DNA from 2 places in the Streptococcus sp. F2 genome. Region 1 is predicted to be linked to the other one. Evidence: riboswitches for the same ligand, from Rfam matches in the RefSeq annotation. Region 1 holds a riboswitch; the other holds the start of a gene.

Region 1 (4,421 bases):
TTTCAAAGCAAATAGGGAGGATAGGTCTTTCATTTCCAAAGAATCTTCCAACGTTTTAAGAAAAAGATTTTCTAGTCCTTTACGTTGTCGATTAAGGGTAAATCCTTTGTGAAAGCGAATCAAATTGACCCCACACAGTAGTTTCAAATGTTGAAATAGCGCAAAATTTATGATGACATCTGTTTGTTTTACCATTAAATCAATGAAACGCTCAACATCATGTTGATTGATAACACCATCAAATGGCCATTCGGAAATAGTGTAGGCTTCTGAGAAGTATTTAAGATAAAACAAGCGGATTTGATGCTCATTTCCCACAACCATAACAGGGCTTGTTGAAATCTTAATATCAAATTCTTTTCTAAGATAGATGTTTGTTCTGGTGATGAGTCGCTTTAACGTTGATAGACTAATAAATAACTCTTCTGCTAAATCCTCTAAAGAATCAAACTCTTTAAAAAACAAGGCTGACAAGAGCTGTAAGGACTGGGATTCTCTCAGCCCCCTTTGATAGACTTCCTGCAAGCCACAGTAATCATTATAGTCAATGGTTAAGTAACCGTCTTCGTAAGTAATCCGACCGAGGGATTCCATAAATTGCAAATTAGCAATACAGGCCTGTAAGGTTGACACCGTTATATCCAGTACTTTGCACAGTTCTCTATCCTTGTATCCCATTCTCTCTGAATGTTCTGTTAAGTGGGCAATTAACTCAAGCTCTCTCCATTGTTGCTTGGTAAAAAGTTTACTAGCATGCGTCATGTCAGTTTTATGTCCTTCTTTAGTGATTTCAATTTATCTAGTGACTGTTTCAGTCGATAACTTTGTTGCAAAACGACTAAATTATAACATACTTAGTCTTGGAGAACCTATCAACTTAACTGATGGTTCAGCTAACAACTGTGAAAATCAACTTTTTAAACACCAAGTTTTTTTCCTCAAATTAAAAAAGTGAACCGAACCAGTTCTTCAAATTGTCTTATTTTAGCTTTTTTCTCTAATTTCGGACAATTAGATACATTTTAATATCCCCTAACGGGTCATATTTTTTTCTTTTTTTAACTTTTTGACTTATTTTATAACAGTATGAGAGACGTAACCCTGACCCTCACTTCAGTGCCAAGTAAATACCTCTTTATCTTATTCAATAGGAAACATTTCAGACAGTTTTGAAAGGCTATAACTTGTTTGTTGCTATGACTTGTGCTAATCTTGGTAGTGATGACTGATAGTTTAGATAGGAGTTTTTATGTCAGACTTAACCATTGTTTTTATCAGCCTTAGCGGAAATACCCTTAGTTTTGTGAAACGGCTGTCCCTTTATTTAGCCGAAAACCAGGGGTGCCATGTTAACCAGATTAACATTAAAGATTTGAAGCACGAAACTTTTCCCGTTGAGGAGGATTTTGTGGCGATGCTGCCCACTTATCTAGAAGGTGGAAACGGCGTTGACTCTGGCGAGGTAGAGATTCTGACCAACCCTCTAGGCGATTTTATAGCAGCTCATGACAATTATAAATATTGTATGGGGATTATTGGTTCGGGGAATAAGAATTTTAACAACCAATATTGCCTGACTGCTAAACAATATGCTAAGCGCTTTGGCTTTCCCATGCTTGGTGATTTTGAATTGCGGGGCACAAATGATGATATCGAGCGTTTAGCGAACATTATATTAGAGAGGAGAGACGCGTTTAGGGCTTCTTCTGAAGGCTAAGCTTTACAAGTGTCTCAAATCATAGTAGACTAAGGTTACACAAATCAGGGATTTCCTGGACTGGTTCGAAAACTTCCCAGAATAAAAAACTAAGTAACAAGCTTTCACAACCTGACAACGCCTTGTCAGGTGCTATTTGGTGTCTTCTATTTAACACCTGTTACCGTTTTTTCCAGTCTGGGACGTCCTGTCTCAGACTTTTTTTGTTTTGACTGATGTTGTTGTTAGCTATTTTTCTCCTCAAGGTAAGAGGAGCTCTGTTACTCATTAGAAAGGTTTTTATGACTAAGCAACCTATTATTATTGACTGCGATCCTGGTATTGACGATAGCTTAGCGCTTTTGTATGCCCTGAAGCACCCGAAACTTGAGGTCATCGCCATTACACTGGTTCAAGGCAATGTCCCTGTTTCCATCGGCTTACAAAATACCATTCTTCTTTTAGAACGGGTGAACCGCCTTGATATTCCCATTTATCTAGGACGTGGGATTCCTCTAGAAAGGGACTATGTCTCTGCCCAGGATACCCACGGTATAGACGGTCTCGGCGATAGCCTGCTCCAACCTTCAGTAATCAAAGAAGCTGAAGCCCTGACCGCTGCTGATTTTTTAGCCCAGCATTTCGCTGAGCCCTCTGAGACGGCTATTATCGCCCTTGGTCCATTGACCAATGTGGCAGAAGCTTTGGGTCAAAACCCAAATATGGGCAAACATTGCCACCGCTTTGTTAGCATGGGAGGTGCCTTCAAAGCTCATGGCAATTGTTCTCCGGTGGCCGAGTACAATTATTGGTGTGATCCTCATGCAGCCAGACTAACCTTTAAACAGCTGGGCCGCAAACTTGAAATGGTGGGGCTAGATGTGACGAGACAGATTGTCTTGACCCCAAATCACTTGTCTTACATGGCTCGACTCAATCCTGAGGAAACTGTCTTTATTGAAAACATCACCCGTTTTTATTTTGATTTCCATTGGGAATGCGAACACCTGATTGGCTGCGTCATCAATGACCCTCTTGCCGTGGTCTATTTCTTAACTCCTACCATTTGCCAAGGTTTTGACAGTTATACGGATGTGGCAACAGAAGGGATTGCTCTTGGTCAAACCGTTGTCGATCAATACGATTTTTACCATAAGAAGGCAAACAGCCATATTTTGACGACGGTGAACAGCAAGGCTTTTTGGTCCGAATTCATCGCTACTATTTTAGAAGTCCCTTTGCATCAGGTCGTTCAAGACCTTGACCATTTACAGTTAGGATAAGACATGACAAAAATCAAAACACAGGTTTTAACCTTTATCGCTGCTGCAATTGCTCTTAACTATCTAGGAGCTAATATCGCCCTCTTTCTCAAATTGCCCCTTTACCTGGACATGGTAGGCACACTACTAATCGCTCTTTTATTTGGCCCTTGGCTTGGCGCAGTGACTGCTATTGTTAGCGCGCTTCTTTCTTGGATGACAACGGATATTTTCGCCCTCTTTTATGCTCCAGTGGCCATCATTACTGCTTTGACTGCTGGGGTTTTCCTGCGCCAAAACAGCAAAGCTAAGGACTTGATTTGGAAGGCTTTGTGTATTTCCTTTCCTGGCACACTAGTGGCTTCTATCATTACGGTTACTCTCTTTAAAGGGATCACCTCAAGTGGCTCCAGTCTCTTGGTGCAGATGTTACATGGATTGGGGATTGACTTAACGGTCAGTGTTATTGTCATTCAGGCAGGTACGGATTATTTAGACCGTTTGGTTAGTCTACTCCTCGTCCTCATGATTAGCAAGGCTTTACAGAAACAATTGCCTCATCTTTTCCAGATTTAGAAGGATCTTGTGTCTTGAAAAATGTTATAATAGAAGGACTATATGGATTTTTTCAAAGAATGGAGTACTTATGAAAACAACTGTGGAATACCTGACTAAACTTGCTAACATCCCTTCTCCAACAGGTTTTACTCGGAAAATCATGAACTATGTGCATGACGAACTCAGCCAATTTGGCTATGAGCCTGTCCGTACCCATAAGGGAGGCATTATGGTGTCTGTCCAAGGTAAAAACGATGACAAACACCGTGTGGTGACGGCTCACTTAGATACTCTGGGGGCTATGGTTCGTGCTATCAAACCTGACGGTCGTTTGAAAATGGACTTAGTGGGTGGCTTTGTCTACAATTCTATCGAGGGAGAGAACTGTACCGTACATCTTGCCAAATCTGGAAAGGAAATTTCTGGAACCATCTTACTTCACCAGACATCTGTGCATGTTTATAAAGACGCGGGCAGTGCGGAACGCAATCAAGCTAATATGGAAGTGCGCTTGGACGAAAAAGTCACAACGGCTGACGAAACACGCGCGCTTGGCATCGAAGTCGGTGATTTCATCTCTTTTGATCCGCGTGTCATCGTGACCGAATCAGGCTTTATCAAGTCTCGTCACCTTGACGACAAGGTCAGCGCAGCTATTCTTATGGAGCTCCTAAAATGCTACAAAGAAGAGCAAGTGGAATTGCCATACACGACCCATTTTTATTTCTCTGCTTTCGAAGAGGTCGGACACGGTGCCAACTCAAGCCTACCAGCGCAAGTGGTTGAGTATTTGGCAGTTGACATGGGAGCTATGGGAGACGACCAAGCAACGGACGAATACACTGTTTCCATCTGTGTCAAGGATGGCTCTGGTCCTTATCATTATGAGCTTCGTCAACATTTGG
Region 2 (4,421 bases), on a different contig from region 1:
CAAAATATCTAAGACCTCAGGAACACTCTTTTTCATCATTTCTTGTCCTGATGTCGGGTTATAAATGAGACGTGCTCTCATTTGTTTTTTCATACAATACCTCTCTTAAAGCTGCTCTAGCCACTCTTCACCCTCGATTCGAATGCCTAAAGCCTGCGCTTTCTCCAACTTAGACCCTGCATCACTTCCAGCAATCACCAAGTCTGTTTTCTTAGACACACTGCCAGTCACTTTAGCACCTAAGGTTTCTAATTTTGCTTTTGCATCGTTGCGAGTCATTTTCTCCAACTTGCCCGTTAAAACAACCGTTAAGCCAAATAATTCTGCATTACTATCAATCTTCTGTCCTAAATAAGCTAAGTTAACCCCAGCATTCTTTAGTTCTTCTACTAAAAGAATGGCAGAATCTTGTTGAAAATATTGAACCAATGATTTAGCAATCACCATGCCCAGACCATCAATAGTCGCAATGTCTTCTTCTCTCACCGTTAAAAGATGCTCAATGTTTCCGCAAGTTTCCAAAATTAAACGACTGGCCTTAGCACCAATGTGACGAATACCTAAACCAAATAACAATTTCTCGGCTGAATTTGATTTGGACGTTTCAATAGCTGCTAGCAATTTTTCGGCCGACTTTTCTTTGATGCCATCTAGATGCAGAAGATCTTCCTTAGTGAGCTTGTAAATATCTGCCACATCGTGAACAAGCCCTGCTAAAAAGAGTTTTTCCACAACAGCAGGCCCAAGTCCAGCAATATTCATGGCATTTCGACTGGCAAAGTGTTCCAACCCTCGCTGAATCAAACTCGGACACAAAGGATTGATACAGCGTAGAGCTACTTCATCCTCAAAATGCACTAAATCACTCTGACAAGATGGGCATTGACTTGGAATCCACATAGGCACCTGTTCCTGACGCTTGTCAGAAACCACGCGCAAGACAGCAGGAATGATATCCCCAGCTTTATAGACAATTACGGTATCTCCAATTCGAATATCTTTTTCCGCAATATAATCGACGTTATGCAAGGTAGCCCTGCTGACCGTTGTTCCAGCTAATTGAACTGGTGTCAAGTTTGCTGTTGGGGTAACCACACCTGTTCGACCAACTGTCCAGTCAACCGAAAGGATTTCTGCCTCTTTTTCTTCTGCTGGAAACTTGTAGGCAATCGCCCAACGTGGTGCTTTAACCGTAAATCCCAAATCTTCTTGCATGGCTAAGTTATTCACTTTGATGACAATACCGTCAATATCATAAGCCAATTGATCGCGTTCTGCCTCCACAGTTTGAATAAAATCCCAAATCTCATCCATAGAGGATGACAGATGGTGACGCTGATTAACTGAGAAGCCCAAATCGGCTAATGCTTTCAAGACATGATCTTGCTGACTTCTGATTGTGGGACTAGCTTCTTGGTAGAGAAAAGTAGCCAATTGACGCTTAGCCACTACCGCCGTATCTAATTGCCTCAAGGTACCCGCAGCAGCATTTCTAGGATTGGCAAATTCTGTTTCACCGTTTTCCTGTCTCTCTTCATTAATTGCTTTAAAGGATTGCCGAGACATGTAGGCCTCTCCTCGAACAGTTATGGTCAGGGGTTGAGGCAGTACTTGAGGAATATCTTTAATCTGTTTAAGATTCTCTGTAATGTTTTCACCAACACTACCATCTCCGCGGGTAGCTCCCACCTGTAATTGGCCATTTTCATAACTTAAAGAGATGGATAAGCCGTCAATTTTTAGCTCTGCTAGATAAGTGGCATCAGGAAATTCCGATTTAACCCGCTTGTCAAAGGCATCTAATTCCTCACGCGAAAAAGCATCCTGCAAACTAAATAGCGGATACTGGTGCTGGTATTTTTCAAAACCGGTAAGAAGGGTTCCTCCGACATTCTGAGTTGGGCTATCTTGTAAGACATGCTCAGGGTATTGGTTTTCAAGATCCACTAGCTCACGATAAAGCTTATCGTACTCGCTATCAGAAACAGAAGGGGAATCATTGGTATAGTATTCTTGACGGTAACGGTTAAGCAATTCCGTCAATTCTCTTATGCGTTTTTTCATACTCTTATTTTATCATAAAAGAGTGAAAATAAGCTATTTCCTAATCAGAAGAAAATAAAAAGGACAGCTGTAAAATCCAGCAACTGTCCAAGTACCTATTTTCTAAAAAGTGTAGGGCTTCTCTCACTCCGGTTATGAATATTCGTTAATGAAAAGACATACGCTTAGCTAGCTTATCAATAATCAGAGAGCCGATGAGCAGCGATGCCAATTCCCCCATAGCCGTTGTAAACCAGGTCAACAGGAAGGGTGCACCAAAGAAAGAAAGCTCAATAGCCACGGTCACCATGGAAGCGGCAAAAAAGAAAGAAAAGTAAAAGAACGCCTTGTTAACAAGACCATTAAATAGATAGTCTTTGTGGTACTTCCTAAAGAGAACGACACCCAACGTCACAAAAATAAGGGTTGAGCCACCACCAACAAAGACATCAATAAGTCCGAAACTGTAAAAGTTTGCAATCATACACCCAAGAGTCACTGCAATGATATACTTGCGATGGTAAAAAGCAAGGAAATTCAACATTTCAGATACCCTAAACTGATACATTCCATAAGAAATGGCATTCAGAGGAGGCGTAATGGTCAATACCACATAGAGAGCAGCCACTAAAGCAATGTGAACGTAGTCACGCACTGTTAATTTTGTCATTTTTTCTCCTTTAACGTCAAAGCAGTTAGTCAAACCTAACTCTTTACGTGTCTAATATGCTTGGTGAAAGGGAACTAAGCACCAAGGGTTGCTAAGCAACGGTTACATTGTACCACAAAAAGACCAACTTGACAAAAATACTAAATAAGTCTGCGACCTATAACAAAGGGGCATGGTTACCTTCTCGATTCCTTTCATACAGACTAACTGAATACTTTTAGTATCACGATTTTCTCTTTTGTGAGATAAATTATGTGGCTGAAAAGTAAAAGGACCTGAGACTTTACTCAGGTCCTTTACCCCACTAGGGATTTTAAAACTGTTTTGTGCTTATTGTCTTTCTTTGCCTTTTCTAAATAACTTAACAGAAGCAAACAAGCTAGTCATTCCTAAGATAGTCATCACAATCCCAGCTTTTTCACCTGCTTTTGGCAAAGCCTTCTCTGAGGAAGCTTTTTGAGCTGCCGCAAGTGGTTTAGCTGTCACTACCTTTTTCTGCTCAGTAGCAGTCGGAGCTGGTTTACCTTCCTCTATACCTGCATCTGCGGCTTTTTTAAAGGATAATTGAAGCAACAATGGATCATGGTCAGAAGCACGGCCATGAACTTCCATAAACGGTGAATTCACATGCACCATGTCAAATTCATACTGACCAAGCAGGTTACGAGATACTAGCATGTTATCGAGGGTTTGATTGTTTCCTTGGTAGAAATAAGAATAACGATCTGCTAAATCATGTCTGCTAACCAAGTTAGCCATATCCCCTTCTTCAATCAATTGAATCGTCTTTGTGAATTCGTAATCGTTAAAGTCACCTAACATCACAATATTTGCCTGATGAGTTGCTCCTTCTTTGGCAAATTTAGCCAACATATTGGCTAAAACATGGCGTCTTTCTTCAGATTTGAAGGTAACAGGTTGCACACGTCCATAAAGAGCATTGTCCCCACGCTTAGAGTTCAAATGGTTTGCTACCACAATGACTTTATTTCCTTGGAAAACAAATTCTGCTGCTAGTGATTTACGGACATCTTTCCAAGCAGGATTAGTTGGATCAATTCGACCAACACTGAGGTTTAACTCCCCGTTTACCCATGACAGAGCATCCTTAGCGCCACCTTTTGGCTTATCCGATAAACTAACACGATCTGGCTGATAGAGGAAGCCTGTCCGAATATTCCCACCAGGTTGACCACCGTCAACATTATTTTCTGGAGCAATATCAACATAACGATAAGTTGGGCCCCCAAGCTTTTGAATAGCATCAATCAGGCGTTGAGCACTTTGGGTAGCATCTGTAGTACCATCATCGGTTGGGCCGTTATTATCTTGTACCTCAATCAGTCCAATGATATCAGGTGCATTCAAATCGTGAATAAAGGATTCAGCAATACGTTTGACTTTCTCATCCTTGGTTGAAGATGGGTTTGCTGAGAAGTTCTCAATATTATAAGATGCAATACTTAATTTGCTTAGGTCTTTTTGCAAATGTGTTTTTTCAGGTGCAAGGTGGCCATCTATTAAGACAGGCATCTTTTGGCTATCATCAACAAAAACCTTGTAATTACCATAACTGTATGAGACTGGCCCAGCTAATCTTCCCTTGTAAGAATCACCAGATTTGATGGTTTGCTTACCTTTTTTGAAAAGTACAGGAATCACATCGGTATTGTAACTGGTTGCAGGCAACAATACACCACCTGAATTG

The links. A riboswitch is a leader RNA that binds a small molecule or an ion and turns the genes downstream of it on or off. The one in region 1 is predicted to bind preQ1.
Region 2: linked by a shared signal. The riboswitch ahead of ACYTR8_RS03620 (QueT transporter family protein) and the one ahead of ACYTR8_RS04380 (nucleoside hydrolase) in region 1 are both predicted to bind preQ1.

Annotation. Positions count from the first base shown of each region.
Region 1 covers NZ_JBWKAI010000009.1:16,966-21,386, reverse strand. The annotation lists gene ACYTR8_RS04390 (helix-turn-helix domain-containing protein) at 1-762, opposite strand, end outside; gene nrdI (class Ib ribonucleoside-diphosphate reductase assembly flavoprotein NrdI) at 1,250-1,717, shown strand; PreQ1 riboswitch class I at 1,772-1,816, shown strand; gene ACYTR8_RS04380 (nucleoside hydrolase) at 1,999-2,979, shown strand; gene ACYTR8_RS04375 (ECF transporter S component) at 2,983-3,534, shown strand; gene ACYTR8_RS04370 (M42 family metallopeptidase) at 3,605-4,421, shown strand, end outside.
Region 2 covers NZ_JBWKAI010000007.1:1,776-6,196, reverse strand. The annotation lists gene ACYTR8_RS03630 (diacylglycerol kinase family lipid kinase) at 1-93, opposite strand, end outside; gene ligA (NAD-dependent DNA ligase LigA) at 106-2,064, opposite strand; gene ACYTR8_RS03620 (QueT transporter family protein) at 2,210-2,713, opposite strand; PreQ1 riboswitch class II at 2,711-2,830, opposite strand; gene ACYTR8_RS03615 (endonuclease/exonuclease/phosphatase family protein) at 3,044-4,421, opposite strand, start outside.